Regions from separate parts of the Holdemanella sp. DFI.5.55 genome, predicted to be linked through region 1. Evidence: riboswitches for the same ligand, from Rfam matches in the RefSeq annotation. Region 1 holds a riboswitch; the other holds the start of a gene.
What was found. A riboswitch is a leader RNA that binds a small molecule or an ion and turns the genes downstream of it on or off. The one in region 1 is predicted to bind lysine.
Positions count from the first base shown of each region.

Region 2: linked by a shared signal. The riboswitch ahead of lysA (diaminopimelate decarboxylase) and the one ahead of LJE08_RS02855 (transporter substrate-binding domain-containing protein) in region 1 are both predicted to bind lysine.

Region 1 is NZ_JAJDMK010000006.1:53,128-61,597, forward strand. Features, by position in the region: partial or broken gene LJE08_RS02835 (DUF979 domain-containing protein) at 1-173, shown strand, start outside; gene pcp (pyroglutamyl-peptidase I) at 187-834, shown strand; gene pepF (oligoendopeptidase F) at 916-2,694, shown strand; gene LJE08_RS02850 (ABC transporter substrate-binding protein) at 2,772-4,466, shown strand; lysine riboswitch at 4,752-4,918, shown strand; gene LJE08_RS02855 (transporter substrate-binding domain-containing protein) at 5,001-5,831, shown strand; gene LJE08_RS02860 (amino acid ABC transporter permease) at 5,834-6,556, shown strand; gene LJE08_RS02865 (amino acid ABC transporter ATP-binding protein) at 6,567-7,304, shown strand; gene gpmI (2,3-bisphosphoglycerate-independent phosphoglycerate mutase) at 7,408-8,470, shown strand, end outside.
Region 2 is NZ_JAJDMK010000019.1:16-8,485, forward strand. Features, by position in the region: gene dapA (4-hydroxy-tetrahydrodipicolinate synthase) at 9-755, opposite strand; gene dapF (diaminopimelate epimerase) at 749-1,543, opposite strand; gene lysA (diaminopimelate decarboxylase) at 1,534-2,787, opposite strand; lysine riboswitch at 2,851-3,015, opposite strand; gene LJE08_RS05790 (amidohydrolase) at 3,107-4,204, shown strand; gene argF (ornithine carbamoyltransferase) at 4,215-5,129, opposite strand; gene LJE08_RS05800 (aspartate aminotransferase family protein) at 5,126-6,286, opposite strand; gene argB (acetylglutamate kinase) at 6,297-7,124, opposite strand; gene argJ (bifunctional glutamate N-acetyltransferase/amino-acid acetyltransferase ArgJ) at 7,121-8,311, opposite strand; gene argC (N-acetyl-gamma-glutamyl-phosphate reductase) at 8,308-8,470, opposite strand, start outside.

The DNA.
Region 1 (8,470 bases):
CATTAACTTGTGGATATTGTGGTACACTATGTACGCCAATGGCAGTAAACTTTAATATGGGTCCTGTTGCAATCTTAGAAATGAAAGACAAAAATGGTGTCATTAAAAAACAAGTGCTTGTTGCCGTAATTATGTTAGTGGTACAAATTGTCATGATGATCATGATGTCATAGGAGATGAAATGTTATGAAAAAAGTATTAATTACAGGTTTTGATCCTTTTGGAGGAGAAAAAATCAATCCAGCTTATGAAGCTGTTAAATTATTGCCGGATGAAATTGGTGGGGCAAAAATTATTAAGAAAGAAATTCCTACAGTATTTCAAAAAGGGCCAGATGCAGTTTATGAAGCGATTCAAGAGAATCAGCCAAATTTTGTATTGTGTATTGGTCAAGCAGGAGGAAGAAGTCAAGTCACACCAGAATGGGTGGGTATTAACTTTAGAAATGCGAGAATTGCCGATAATGAAGGCAATCAACCTTTACAGACAAGTGTTGTAGAAAATGGCCCAGAAGCTTATTTTACAATGCTTCCTGTGTTTAGAATGGTTGAAAAAATGAAGGAAAATGGAATTCCTGCAAGTGTTAGTTATACAGCAGGAACTTATGTTTGTAACGATGTAATGTATTCTGTATTGCATTATTGTCATACAGAATTTAAAGATGTAAAAGGTGGCTTTATGCATGTGCCTTTTGCCACTGAACAAACAGTAAATCAGCCAGCAGGAACTCCTGGAATGAATTTAAAAGATATTGCTAAAGCCATTGAATTATCTGTAGAAGCTATGTTAGAGAGTGATACGGATATTAAAGTGGTTTCTGGAGAAACGCATTAAGAGAAAAGATTTATTCTTTTCTTTTTTTTGACTTTTAGAATGTAAGAGATTACACTAAATGTAAAAAAAAGAGGTGTGTATATGAAAAGAAATGAACAATTAATTGAAAATACATGGAAAATAGAAGATATCTATCCAAATCTAGATGTGTTTTATAAAGAATTAGAGAAAGCAAAGACGCAATCAAAAGAATTATTGAAATATAAAGATCATCTAACAAATGCATCTAGTTTATATGCGTATTTAAAAGGGTATGAAGAATTAAATGAAAAACTATATACATTGGATTGTTATACATCTTTATTAAGTGATCAAGATGGTTCAAATGCTTTTTATCAAGATTTAAAAGGAAAGGCAAACGTAGTTATTACAGAGATTCATTCTCAGCAAGCCTTTTTTGAAGTAGAGCTTTTAAAATTGTCTGATGTAGAAACATACTTCGAAAATGAACCGGGATTAGAGAGATATAGACGATTTATTCAAGATATTTATCGATTAAAGCCATATACTTTGTCTATGGAAAAAGAAGGATTGTTAGCAGGGTGTCAAGATATTTTTTCTAGTAGTGAAAGAGCATTCAATATTTTGAATGATGTGGATACAAGGTTTGAAGATGTTAAAGATGCGAAGGGGAATGTTCTACCATTGACATCAGGAAGTTATGTGGATTATTTAGAAAGTGCAGATGAGACATTAAGAAAGTCGGCTTTCGAAAATATGTATGCAGCTTATGGTAAGGTTCAAAATACGATGGCTTCTTTATTGAATTCACAATGTAAGATGTTGAAATATGAATCGGATTTAAGAGGATATACAACATCATTGGAGGCAAGTACAAATAAAAATGGAGTTCCGTCAAGTGTGTATAAGAATTTGATTAAGCAGATACATAAGGATATTGCACCTTTGCATAAATATATGAAGGTTCGTAAAAAGGCTTTAAAGAAAGATAAATTAAATATGTATGATTTATATGTTCCTTTAGTTAAGGAATTTGATAAGAAAATTACCTTTGAAACGGCAAAAAAAGAAGCGTTAGCTTCCGTAGCTTTATTAGGACAAGAGTATGTAGAGGCTTATGAAAAAGGTTTAAATTCACGATGGATCGACGTATATGAAAATGAAGGAAAGCGTTCAGGCGCCTATTCTTGTGGTGTGCCATGCCATCCTTTTGTCTTATTAAATCATACAGATACATTAAGAAGTGAATTTACTTTGGCACATGAAATGGGTCATGCGATGCATTCTTATATGTCTTTTAAACATCAGCCTTTTATTAATAGCGATTATAAGATTTTTGTGGCTGAAGTCGCAAGTACATGTAATGAAGCTTTGTTGATGCATTATTTATTGGAAAGAACTACGGATAAAAAAGAGCGTGCTTATTTGATTAATTATCTATTGGAACAATATCGTGGAACAATGTACCGCCAGGCTATGCTTGCAGAATTTGAAATGTTGATCAATGAGGAAGTGGCTAAAAATAATACGTTGAGTGCTGAATTATTGAATAAGATCAATCATGATTTAAATGCATTATATTATGGTGAAGATGTGATTGTAGATGAGCCAATTGATTTAGAGTGGGCAAAAATCCCACACTTATATATGAATTTCTATTTGTATCAATATGCGACAAGTTTTTGTGCTTCCATGGCCATTTCGCAAAAGCTATTAAAAGGCAATCCAGAAGATATTGAGAATTATTTGAATTTCTTAAAGGGTGGATGTTCTAAGTCTCCAATTGATTTATTAAAAATGGCAGGCGTCGATATGACAAGTCCACAACCAATTCATGATGCGATTTGCCAGTTTGATAAGCTTGTGGATGAGTTTGATGAATTGATCAATTGTAAATAATTGAAATTTTACTGAAAATGGCTTGCAAAGAAAATGAAAGAAATGTATCATATTTTTAAATTAAGAGGGTGATGTGAATGAACAATAAGATTATGAAGTCAGGATTAGCAGCAATGATGGCTGCAAGCTTAGTGGGATGTTCATCTGCGTCAAGTGATAATTCGAATAATGTTTTGACCGTTGGAATTACTGCGCAGATGAATGGTGTATTTTCACCACTGTATTATGAAAGTGCATACGATGCATATGCGATCAACTTGATATATCAATCAATGCTTCAGTATGATGAAAATGAAGAATTACAGCCAGTTTTGGCTAAGGAGCTTCCTACAATTAGTGATGATGGAAAAACGGTTACTTTTAAGTTGAATAAAGGTGTTAAGTTTTCCGATGGATCTAAGCTTACTTCTAGTGATGTAAAATATACATTTACAGTGTTGGCAGATCCTAGCTATACAGGAAGGTTTTCGAGTGATGTAGAGAATATTGAAGGTTATAAGGAATATCATGATGGGGATGCTACAGAATTAAGTGGAATTGAGACACCAGATGATTATACGGTTGTTTTCCATATGACACAGCCAAGAATTGATGCGGTAACTACTTTTGGTACTCGTGCTATTTGCTCGGATACACAATATAAGTACAAGAAGGGACACATATCAAAGATTGAAAAAGATACTTCCAATCCGATTGGTAGTGGGGCTTATAAATTGAATAAATATTCAAAGGCAACCGGCGCTAGCTTTGTAAGAAACGAGAACTTTAAAGCTAAAAAAGGAGAATATTCAATTGATAAGGTTATTATCAAAGTTTGCAGTACTTCAACTGAGTTAAATGAACTTCAAAAAGGAAATGTGGATTATTTACCTGAGAATGCAGATCCAACTAAAATTGGACAAGTTAGTCTAGATGACAATTTGACATTTAATACATACCCACGTGCGACAGAAGGCTATGTTTACTTTAACTGTGCACAAGGTCCTACAGCCGATCCAGCCGTACGTAAAGCCTTAGCTTATGCGACGGATCGTCAAGGCTTTGTCGATAGTTTCTTCTCTTGGGAAAAAGCAAGTAAGGAAGCAAAAAAAGAAAAACTAGCCTTTGTACCAGCTGTATATGCGAATCCAGCAAGCGCCAATTTAGGCACTTATATTCGTGGTGAAGAGGCTTTGGATGGTCTTGAAACTTATGAATTTAATGAAGATAAGGCAAATCAAATCTTAGATGAAGCTGGATGGGAAATGGCAGATGATGGTTATCGTTATAAAGATGGTCAAAAATTAAGCATTCGTTTCATGATTGCGGAAGGTTCTAGTTCATTGGAAACTTTGATTCCTATGATTGAAAAGACATACAAAGATATTGGTGTTGATTTAAAACAGACAATTCTAGAATTCAATTCATTATTATCAAAAACAAGTGATGATAGTGCATTGGGTGAATGGGAAATGAGTTGTCTTGCGATGAGTTTTACAGGTGTAGCTAATACAGATTTAAATTCTATGTTGAAAACAGGGGATGTAAATAACTATGCAAGACTATCAGATAGTGAATTGGATTCATTATTGGATGAAGCAATGTATACAACAGATGAAGCAAAATCAACAGAGCTTTATAAACAGGTTATGATTAAGGAAAATGATTTATTGCCATATTTAGCATTATATGGAAACCAGAATTTCAACTTATATAACAAGCGTGTTAAGAATATGAAGACAGGTCCAATTCATAACTGGTCACAAGCAATGGATACAGCTACTTTAGATTAAGAGTGTACATATGTACATTCTTTTTTCTTGTTAAAAAAAAGGGGGTGAGTCTATTATTATGACTCACCAAGAAATAGGAATATATGAAATAAACAGAATAAGTTATTTAGGAAAGGGTTATATGTATTGGGTTGATACCTGTTTATTTCTGTCTATAGAATAGTTTTTAAAACTTAAAAGAAGCTTAAAGAAATGATGAAAATATTTACAGTTTTATGAAAATTTGCAAATTCTTTCTTGACACTATGTATATGTCGAGTATAATAAGCACTATAAAGTGAATCGAGTAAAGATAGAGGCAGCATTGCATCAGAGTAAAACATGGAGTTGGCAGACTGTGAAGTGTTTGAAAGGTAACCAATGCCGAAAGAGATAAAATGGCAATTTTATTTCTTGGGGTTATAAGGAATACTTATAACACTCCTTCGTCAGGAAGAGGCGTTATCTTATAGTTAATGAGATATTTTTTAGCTATGTGGTATGCCCGCATAGCTTTTTTCTATTCTTTGCCGATTAGAGAAGGAGAAAAGAAATATGAACTTTAAAAAATTAATGGCATCTGCCATGGTATGTGCTTTTGCACTAACAGGATGCGGATCAAACACAGCTACAACATCAGAAGATAAGGACACATTTGTCGTAGGAATGGAATGTGCATATGCTCCATTTAACTGGCAAACTTCTACAAAAACAGATACTTCTGTAAAATTAGGAAAATCAGGATATGCGGATGGATATGATGTGCAGGTTGCAAAAAAGATTGCGAAAAAATTAGGAAAAAAATTAGTCATTAAGAAAACATCATGGGATGGATTGATTCCAGCTTTAGAGGGTGATGAAATCGATGCGATTATCGCTGGTATGACTAAAGATAAAACACGTGAAGAAGGAGCTGACTTTACAACTCCATATTATGATTCAAAGGGAATGATCATGATTGTTCGTAAAGATGGTGAAGAAGCTGGATATACAGATATTCAACAATTTAGTGGTAAAAATGTTGTTGGTCAAAAATCAACAAACTACGATGATGTCATTGATCAAATTAAAGGTGTAAATCACGTAACACCAAAGGCTACTTATCCAGAAATGGTATTGGCTTTACAACAACACGAAGTGGATGGGATTACTGCTGAAATGGCAGTTGCCAAAGGTGTTGTAGAAGCTAACCCAGACTTAACTATCATTCAGTTCGAAAATGGACATGGTTTTGATTGTGATACAACTGTTTCAATCGCATTAAAGGAAGGTTCTCGAGATTCTGAATTCTTCAAAAAGGTTCAAAAAGCATTAGATAGTATTTCGGATGAAGAACGTGAAGAAATGATGAAATATGCAGTTGAACACCAACCAACAGAGGATTAATTATGCGTATTGATTTTGCGAAAGCTTGGAACATATTTGTTCATAATTTGCCTCTTTTCCAATATGGAATTGAGATGACTTTGTTGTTCGCCTTTGTTGGTACGTTTGCAGGATTTGTCGTCGGCTTATTAGTCGGCGGCATTCGTGCGATTGAGATCAATGAATATGATTCAACGGGTATCAAAGTTTTAAAAAGAATAGGTAGAATCATTACGGGATTGTATATTTGGGTGTTCAGAGGTACACCAATGATGGTTCAAGCTATGTTTATTTACTATTTAGGAAAACCTGTGATTGGATGGACTCCGATTACAGCAGGTTTGATTATTATTTCAATCAATACAGGCGCTTATATGGCTGAAATTATTCGTTCTGGAATTCAGTCTGTGGATAAAGGACAAAATGAGGCCGCAATGTCTTTAGGTATGACAACGATGCAAACTTTGATGTATGTTGTATTTCCTCAAGCTATTAAAAATTCATTTCCTTCAATTGGAAACCAATTGATTGTAAATATTAAGGATAGTTCAATGTTGAATGTTATTACGGTAACTGAACTGTACTTCCAGACAACATCTGTAGCTGGAAGTAACTATCGTTATATTGAAACGTTTATGGTTTCTGCAGTTTTATATTTAATTTTAACAACACTTGCTTCTTTCTTATTGAATTATCTTGAAAAAAGAATGGATAGCGAAAGTAGCATGAAAGATTTCTGTAGCTAGGAGGATATTTATGGAAACAATTATTCAAATTCAACATCTCCAGAAACATTTTGGAAATCTTAAAGTATTAAATGATGTAGATTTCGATATTCATAAAGGAGAAGTGGTTACGATTATTGGATCGAGTGGATCTGGTAAAAGTACGATGTTGAGATGTGTAAACCTATTAGAAAGAATGGATGGAGGCCATGTTTTATATCATGGTAAGGATATTCTAAGTGGTCAAATGGATGTGAATGAATATCGTTCAAAGGTTGGAATGGTGTTCCAAAGTTTTAATTTATTTAATAATTTGACTGTTTTAGAAAACTGCATGTTAGGCCAGGTCCGTGTCTTAAAGAAATCGAAAGAAGAAGCAAAAGCCACAGCTTTAAAATTCTTAGATGAAGTAGGAATGAAAGAGTTTGCGAATAAGCCTAGTACTAAACTTTCTGGTGGACAAAAGCAACGTGTTGCGATTGCGCGTGCCTTGTGTATGGATCCAGAAGTGCTACTATTTGATGAACCAACAAGTGCATTAGACCCAGAAATGGTTGGTGATGTTTTGGATGTCATGAAAAAGTTAGCTGATGAAGGTTTGACTATGGTTATCGTTACACATGAAATGCAGTTTGCCAGAGAAGTTAGTGATCGTGTTATTTTTATGGATAAAGGTGTCATTGCAGAACAGGGTAGCCCAGAACAGTTGTTCGAGCATCCTCAACAAGAAAGAACACAACAGTTTTTATCTCGTTATCAAAGCCGTTAAGCGGCTTTTTCTTTTTGTGAAAAAATTCATTTGTTGAAACGAGTTCATTGAAAAAAGGCCTAGTTAGTGTTATATTATTATCGATTAATGGAGGAAAAATACAATGGAAAAAAGACCAGTAATTTTGGTTGTTATGGACGGTATTGGTATTCGTGAAGATAAGAAGAACAATGCTGTTGCATTAGCCAACAAACCAACACTTGATAAATTGTGGGCAGAATGTCCACATACACAACTTCGTGCTCATGGACTTGCAGTAGGACTTCCTACAGATTCAGATATGGGTAACTCAGAAGTTGGACACAACGCATTAGGTTGTGGACAAATTTATTCTCAAGGAGCTAAATTAGTTAACGAAAATATTGAGTCTAAAGAAATCTTCAATTCTAAAACTTGGAAGGATTTAGCTGAAAATGCAAAAGACAGCAAAATGCATTTCATCGGTCTTTTAAGTGATGGAAACGTACACTCTAATATTTCTCACTTAAAGGCTTTGATTAAAGAATCTAAAAATGAAGGTATTAAGGAAGTTCGTGTTCATGCATTGCTTGATGGACGTGATGTTCCTGCAACTTCAGCTTTAGAATATGTAAATGATATTGAATCATTTATGGCAGAATTAAATGATGACAATTTCCACGCATGCATCGCTAGTGGTGGTGGACGTATGCAAATCACAATGGACCGTTATGAAGCTGACTGGTCTATGGTTGAGCGTGGATGGAAAATTCACGTAATGGGTGAAGGAAGACAATTTGCTTCAACTACAGAAGCTATTGAAACGTATCGTAAAGAATTAAATGTTGTTGACCAAGATCTTCCAGGATTTGTTATTGCGAAAGATGGTGCACCTGTAGGAACTATCGATGATGGAGATAGCGTTGTATTGTTCAACTTCCGTGGTGACCGTGCTCAAGAAATTTCTTTAGCATTTGATGGAGATGCTTCATTTGATAAATTTGATCGTGTTAAAGTTCCAAATGTTAAATTTGCAGGTATGTTACAATATGATGCAGACTTACAAATTCCAAAGAACTATTTGACGGAACCACCAAAAATTAAATATACATTAACTGAAGAATTGTGTAAACATGGTATTCGTGAGTATGCAATCAGTGAAACACAAAAGTATGGACACGTTACATATTTCTGGAATGGTAACCGTT
Region 2 (8,470 bases), on a different contig from region 1:
AAAAATGGCTATTTATCAACTGTTTGTTGTGACATAGCCAAATCTAAATATTTCAATTGTTTTTCTAAGCTTGCCTTTACATTTCCATCCAAATAATCCTGCACAATTTCATGTGTTTCTTTAGGTAAGCAGTTTGCCAAAACACTAATGACTCCACTAGCACCTAGTGCCATCATCGAAGTAATCATGTCATCATTTCCTGAATACATCGCAAAGTCATCACTTAAATAACGCGCAATATTTGTGGCATAACTGATATTTCCACTCGCCTCTTTGATGCCGCAAATATTTGGGTGTTTACTCAATACTTTAACCGCCTCTTCATCAATGTGACAACCCGTACGTCCTGGCACATTATATAAAATAATAGGGATTTGAACGGCATCTGCAACCGTTGTAAAGTGACGAATCATACCTTGCGTATTGGCTTTATTATAATAAGGACTAATCAACAGTAAGGCATCAGCCCCCATATTCTGATACTTCAAACTTTTTTCCAAAGCCGTTTGCGTACAGTTTGAACCCGCTCCTACAATAACAGGTACACGATGATTGACTCTTTCAATCGTATAAAGAGCTACCGCATCATCTTCTTCGTGCGTCATTGTACTACTTTCTCCCGATGTTCCTAAAATCAAGATTCCATCTGTTGAATTTTCAATTTGCCAATCCAACAATTCACCTAACTTTTCAAAATTCACTGTACCATCCTCATGGAATGGTGTTACTAAAGCTACAATTGATCCTTTTAACATACAAATTCTCCTTCACATATCTTTTTTGCAGGGCCCGTCATATATACATGGTCCTTCACTTCAATTTTTAAACTACCTAATTTTAATTGAACTTCACATTCACTCTGAACAAAGCCCAATTTATTTGCGACGACAACACTTGCACAAGCGCCCGTTCCACACGCAAGCGTAATACCACAGCCTCTTTCATAAGTCATAACCGTAATATGTGTATCATCTATCACTTGTATAAAATTCACATTGGTTTGTTTTTTAAATAAGGGATCGTGACAAATTCTTCTTCCTAGTTCAACATTTTTTTCACTAAACGCATCATCCACAAAGACAACCGTATGGGTTGTGGCCATAAACAAACTATATGTATCCACTCCACAAACTTCTCTTTTCCACACATTTTCATGTTCATCTACATCAATCAAATGATTATCATACAACGGTTGTTCCATATCTACACAAACTTCAAATGGAGACGTAGATATAAGATGTACGATTTTTTCACCAGCCAAGGTTTGTACAGGAACAACTTCATCTGTATTGATACCTTCATCAAAACAATAAGCCGCAAAGCAACGGATGCCATTGCCACACATCGGAGCTCTAGAACCATTTTGGTTGTAGTAAACCATTTCAAGTGGATCTTCCTTCACAAAAATCATTCCATCCGCACCAATACCTGTATGTCTAGAACAACAAGCTTGAACCAATGTTGGAATATCAATACCTTCAATATATCTTGTAAGAATAAAATCATTTCCTAAACCATGATACTTACTAAACTTTATGCGCATAAATCATTCTCCAATCGAATCAAATCTTCATAATTTTCACCACGAATCACACACTGGCTATTTCCATCCTTACAAAAAATGACCGGTAAGCCACACGCTTTATTGTAGTGACTTGCCATAGAATAACCATAAGCACCTGTAGTTTTCACTACAAGCAAATCATTCGGTTTTGCTTCAGGTAAGTATGCATCTTCAATGATCACATCTCCAGATTCGCAACACTTACCCGCAACTTTGTAGTGTTTACTTGCCATTTCATTTTCTTTTCCATCAATCACACAACTATATTTAGCCTGATATAATGCAGGACGAATATTATCACTCATACCTCCATCCACAAAGATATAATTTTTATGCGGTGTTTCCTTCATAAAACCAACTGTATAAACTGTGCTTCCCGCTTCCGCCACAATACTTCGTCCTGGTTCAATACAAATTTTATTGATATTTAATGCATATTTTTCTATATTACATTTCACGGCTTCAATCAAAGTATCACATACTATATCCACAGGAATGGGTGTATCTTCATCCGTATATACAGCGCCAAAACCTCCACCAAAATTTAATGTGGATACATCAACACCTAAGTTTGAAACAAACTCACACACCTTATTGACTTCTTGTACAAAGGCTTCCTTGTCAAAGATCTGCGATCCAATATGTGCATGGAATCCATCAAAAGATAAGTTTGGACAAGCATTGATAATTTGAATCAATTCTAAAATACCTGATTTTTTCTCAATTGAAATTCCAAACTTACTATCAATATTAGCTGTCACAATATATTCATGAGTATGTGCTTCAATACCTGGGTTGACCCTTAATAAAATGGATACAGTATAATCAATATTCTTAGCCAATTCACTCAACAATTGAGCTTCCATAAGGTTATCAACAATGATCGTTCCCACTTTATACTTCAAAGCCATTTTCAACTCATCCATCGATTTATTATTGCCATGAAAATAAACACGAGCCATATCAAATCCAGCTGCATAAGCCGTATATAATTCTCCACCACTGACAGCATCTAAAGAACAATCCATCTTTGACACCAATTGAATCATGGCCTTGCAGTTAAAAGCCTTGGATGCATAGATCACATCACATTCAAATTCAGAACTTTTTAAACAATTTTTAAACGCATTCAATTTATCTTCAATCATTCTTTGATTGTATACATACAAAGGACTACCATATGTATTTACTAAATCCTTTACTTCCACATTTGAAATCTTCATAATTCACCTCTTAAAACTAAAAAACATGCCAGCCATCAAACTGACATGTAAATAAAAACAAAATCATTTGATAGCACTCCTACTAGCGTAGACAGTCCAACAGATATTCTCCATTGGCCCACATGTTCTTTATGCCTAAAAAACACATTCGGCAAACTTGCTTCATAAATACATCAAACGCTCGCCAGCTCTGTATTTACTTGTCGTATTCGCGCCTCTATCCTAAGATGTGAAAATTATAACACTACTTACATTTTGTTTCAAGATAATTTGTATTTTATTACATTTATATGTAAAATATACAAAAAAGGAGAAATTTATGTTAGAAACCATTAAAAAATATAGAAAAGACCTTCACCAGATTCCCGAATTAGAACTAGACTTACCAGAAACCACAAATTACATTTTAAGTGTATTAGAAGAATTCGATTGTATAGTTTCTGTACCACTTAAAAGTACAATATTTGCTTACTTTGACAATCAAAAAGAACACACTCTTGCCTTTCGAAGCGATATGGATGCACTGCCTGTGACTGAACAAACAAATCTTGAATTTAAAAGTAAAAACCCAGGTAAAATGCATGCCTGCGGACACGATGGGCATATGGCCATGCTTCTAGGATTTGCGAAAGAATTAAATACATATTACAAAACATTAGATAAAAACATTCTTTTAATTTTCCAACCCGGAGAAGAAAGTCCAGGAGGTGCACATTTAATTTGTGAAGATAACATTCTAAAAAAATATCATGTTCAATATATCTTTGGAACTCACTTATGGCCTGTACTTGAAAAAGGGGTTGTCGCCACACGAAAAAATGAATTTATGGCTCGCGCTAGTGAAATCAACATTGATATTTATGGAAAAGAAAGTCATGCCGCCAAATATAAAGAAGGAATTGACGCCTTAGAAATTGGAGCTGAAATCCTTTTAGAAATTTATGCGATGGAAAAAGAAATCCCAAATGAATATTATCGCTTACTTCGCTTTGGAAGAATGGAAAGTGGTACTGTACGAAATGTAATTAGTGGACACACTCGACTTGAAGGAACATTACGTGCTTTTCAAGATTATATCTTCGATTCCATGAAAGAAGAAATATTTAGAATTTGTGCAGATAAAGAAAAGAAGTACAATTGTAAAGTCAATATTTCAATCAATACAGGCTATCCAGCTGTTATGAATGATGAGAAATTAGTGAGTGATCTAATTTCTAAAATCCCAGAAATCAGACAATTAAGAAATCCTGAAATGATTGCCGAAGACTTTGCGTACTACCAAAAAGAAGTGCCTGGCGTATTCTTCTTTTTAGGCACACAAACCCCATATGCACTTCATAATGCCAAGTTTGACTTTGACGAAGAAGTCTTATTAAGCGGTATTGAATTATACAAGAAAATCACAAAATGTATTTAAAAAGAGGAAATTAATCCTCTTTTTCTTTCATCAATTGAACCATGACCGCCTTTTGTGCATGTAGACGATTCTCTGCTTCTTCAAAGATTTCATCCGCATGGGCCTCAAATACTTCTTCTGTGATTTCCTGACCACGATAAGCTGGTAAACAATGTTGTACCATCGCATTGGCTTTGGCATATTTCATCAATTCGGCATTAACCTGGAAACCTGCAAAATCTTTAGCACGCTTTTCTTTTTCAGCTTCCATACCCATACTTGCCCAAGTATCTGTAATGACAACATCCGCATTTTGAATAGCCTTGATACAATCATTTGTGAGTTCAAAGTCTTTGAAATCTTTCGCAAACTCTAAAACATGCTTGTCAGGCTCATATCCTTTTGGAGTGGCTACACTCACCTTCATACCAACCTTTAATCCACCTACGATCAAGGAATTAGCCATATTGTCTCCATCTCCGATATAGCACATCTTCAAGCCTTTTAATAGTCCGTATTTTTCACGAATTGTCATAAGATCAGCCAACACTTGACATGGATGACAATAATCCGTTAACCCATTAATAACAGGAATCGATCCAAAGTTTGCCAAATCTTCCACTTCTTTTTGTTCATACGTACGAATCATAATACAATCTAAATAACGCGATAAAACACGTGCTGTATCTTGTACAGGCTCCCCTCTTCCGATCTGTAGATCTCTACTTGATAAAAATAAAGGTTGTGCTCCTAATTGATAAGCCCCTGTTTCAAAGGAAACACGCGTTCTTGTACTAGACTTTTGAAAGATCAAGCCAATACTTTTTCCTTTTAATAAAGGATGTTCAATATGATGTTTTCTTTCATATTTTAATTGATCCGCCAATTCTAAAATGGAAAGAATTTCTTTTTCACTCAATTGTTCCATCGTTAATAAGTGTTTCATTCAAACACCTCCTTCATAATTGATAATGCTTCGTCCACCTCTTTTAAGCTTAATGTCAATGGTGGAAGTAAACGAATCGCATCCTTACCTGCCGTAAGTGTTAATAATCCTTTATCCATCATTGCCTGTACATAATCGGCTCTTTTATCTGGATCTACAACGATTCCAAGCATCAAACCAATTCCACGAACCTCTTTGATCTTGTCTGAATGAATATTTTCAATACCTGTTTTTAAAGCTGCACCTACAACTTTTACATGATCTAGAAAACCGTGTTCTGTCACGATAGATAAAACTGTATCGGCAGCTTTACAACTTAATGGATTGCCACCAAATGTACTACCATGATCTCCCGGACCAAATGTGTCCTTACACTTATCTCCTGTAATCACAGCTCCAATTGGAACACCTCCACCAAGAGCTTTTGCGGTTGTGACAATATCAGGTAAAACATTATATTGTTCAAAACAGAATAATGTTCCTGTGTGCCCTATTCCAGTTTGTACTTCATCAACCAAGATTAAAATATCCTTAGAATGACAGAATTCTTCTACCGCTTTGACATACTCTTTGTCCAAAGGAACAACTCCACTTTCTCCTTGAATCAATTCCACCATAACGGCACACGTTTTTTCATTGGCTACCTTCTTTAAATCTTCAATGTCATTTGCGGCAGCATAATCAAATCCTTCTGTAAATGGAAAATAATATTGATGAAATTTATCTTGTCCAGTCGCCTTTAAAGTAGTGATGGTACGACCATGGAAAGATTGTTTTAAAGTAATGATGACATCTCTTCCTGCTCCATATTTATCATAGGAATATTTTCTGGCAAGTTTGATCATTCCTTCATTGGCTTCGGCTCCTGAATTTGAAAAGAATACCTTACTAAGTCCAGTATATTCAACTAACTTTTTAGCAGCATCCACCATTGGTTTACTGTAATACAAGTTGGAACATTCCATTAAAGTTGCCACTTGTTTTTGAATGGCATCTACAAGCACAGGATGATTATGACCTAAACAATTCACACCAATTCCACTTGTTAAATCGAGATATTCTTTCCCATTTGTGTCTTTTAAATAGCATCCTTGCCCACTTTCCATTTCAATGTTGAAACGATTATAGGTATGCATTAAATACATTGATTCTTCCATAACTTTCCTCCTATTCAATCAAGGTTCCTACACCTTCATCACTTAATAGTTCTATCAACAAAGAGTGCATGACTCTTCCATCTTGAATATTGACACTTTCAACACCTTCACGCACGGCTTTTACACAACATTCGATTTTTGGGATCATACCACCCGTAATCACTTTTTCTTTCTTTAATAAAGGAATCTGAGATACCTTGACTCTTTCCATCAAAGTAGATTCATCCTTAGGATCTTTCATCAATCCTTTGACATCCGTTAATAAAATCAATTTTTTGGCATGTAGACTAATCGCTAGCTCACTAGCTGCAAGATCGGCATTGATATTGTAAATACCTAGTTTATCTATTGCCTTAGCAACACTTGATACAACGGGAATATAGCCATTTTCAAAGGTATCCAAAATAATTTGGGGATTTACCTTTTCTATCTTTCCTACGTTGACCATTTTTGAATCTAAACAACTCGCCTCAAACAAACTACCATCGACTCCACTCAATCCAATTCCCTTATCTAATAGATTGACTAGATTTTTGTTTACTTTTCCACAAAGAACCATCTGAACAATATCCATTGTTTCATCATCTGTAACACGTAAACCATTTAAAAACTTTGATTCTTTGTTTGTCTTAGACAACATTTCATTAATTTCAGGACCACCACCATGTACTAAAACAACGTGTACCCCTAATAGATTTAATAATGTTACATCCTTTATAACGGCAGCCTTCAATTCTTCATCAATCATGGCATTTCCACCATATTTCACAACTACGATTTGTCCTGAATATTCTTTAACATAAGGCAAAGCCTCTACAAGTACATTCGCATCGATCATGTTCTATAATCTCCATTGATTTTTACATAGTCATATGTTAGATCACATCCCCAACAAGTACATGACTCATTTCCACTATGCATATCGCAAATAATTTCAATTTCTTCCTGTAAAAGAATGGATTTCGCCTTTTCTTCATCAAAATCTAAGCCTTTCCCGCTTTCGCAACAAAGAATTTCATCATTGGATTTAAATGAAATATCTACAAGTTCTGGATCAAATTCCACACCCGAATAGCCAAGTGCACAAATGACTCTTCCCCAGTTGGCATCCGCACCAAACATGGCTGCCTTAACTAAAGAAGAAGAACATACGGACATTGCCAAAGTTTGGGCATTTTCTAAAGTATCTACACCATTCACAGTTACTGTCATTAATTTACCAGCACCCTCGCCATCGGCCGCAATCTTTTTTGCGAGTTCTTCCATCACAAAATGTAAAACTTGATCAAATACTTCCTTTTCAAACACCTCATTTTGTGCCGTGCCGTTAGCCATCACAATACACATGTCATTAGTAGAAGTATCTCCATCCACACTGACACGGTTAAATGTTTTATTTGTGTTATCGAGTAAACAAGACTGAAGAACATTCTGTTCCACTTTACAATCCGTTGTGATAAAAGCTAACATTGTACCCATATTTGGATGGATCATTCCACTTCCTTTACAAATACCTCCCATATGACATGTGACACTCCCCATTTTAAACTCAACAGCCACTGTCTTTTCTTTCGTATCTGTTGTCATAATAGCCTTAGCTGCATTTGAATTATTCTCTGATGATAAATTAATGTCACTTACTTTGTCTTGAATCTTTTCAATAGGCAAAACCTGTCCAATCACTCCTGTTGATGCGACTAACACATTCTCTACATCCATATTTAAATAATCAGCTGCACATTGTGCTTCTAATTCAGCATTTTCAATTTCTTTTGGATTACAAGCATTCGCATTTCCAGAATTGACAATAATGGCTTGGCTCATACCATTTATTAAATGTTTTTTTGTGACAAGTATAGGAGCTGCCTTTACTTTATTCTTTGTGTATACGGCCGCCGTTTGACAAATTGTATCCGATACAATTAATGCCAAATCATCTTTTGTCTGATTCTTACGAATTCCACAATGGATAGACCCCGCCTTAAATCCGATCGCAGCACATACCCCGTTTTCTATAACTTTCATTCTATATTCAATCCTTCCACTTCTTCAAAGCCTAACATAATATTCATATTTTGAATGGCTGCACCACAAGCTCCTTTTCCCAAATTATCAAATAGGCTTGTGATCGTACACATTTTACTATTACCAGATACAATCAATTTCATACAATCCAGTCCTGCC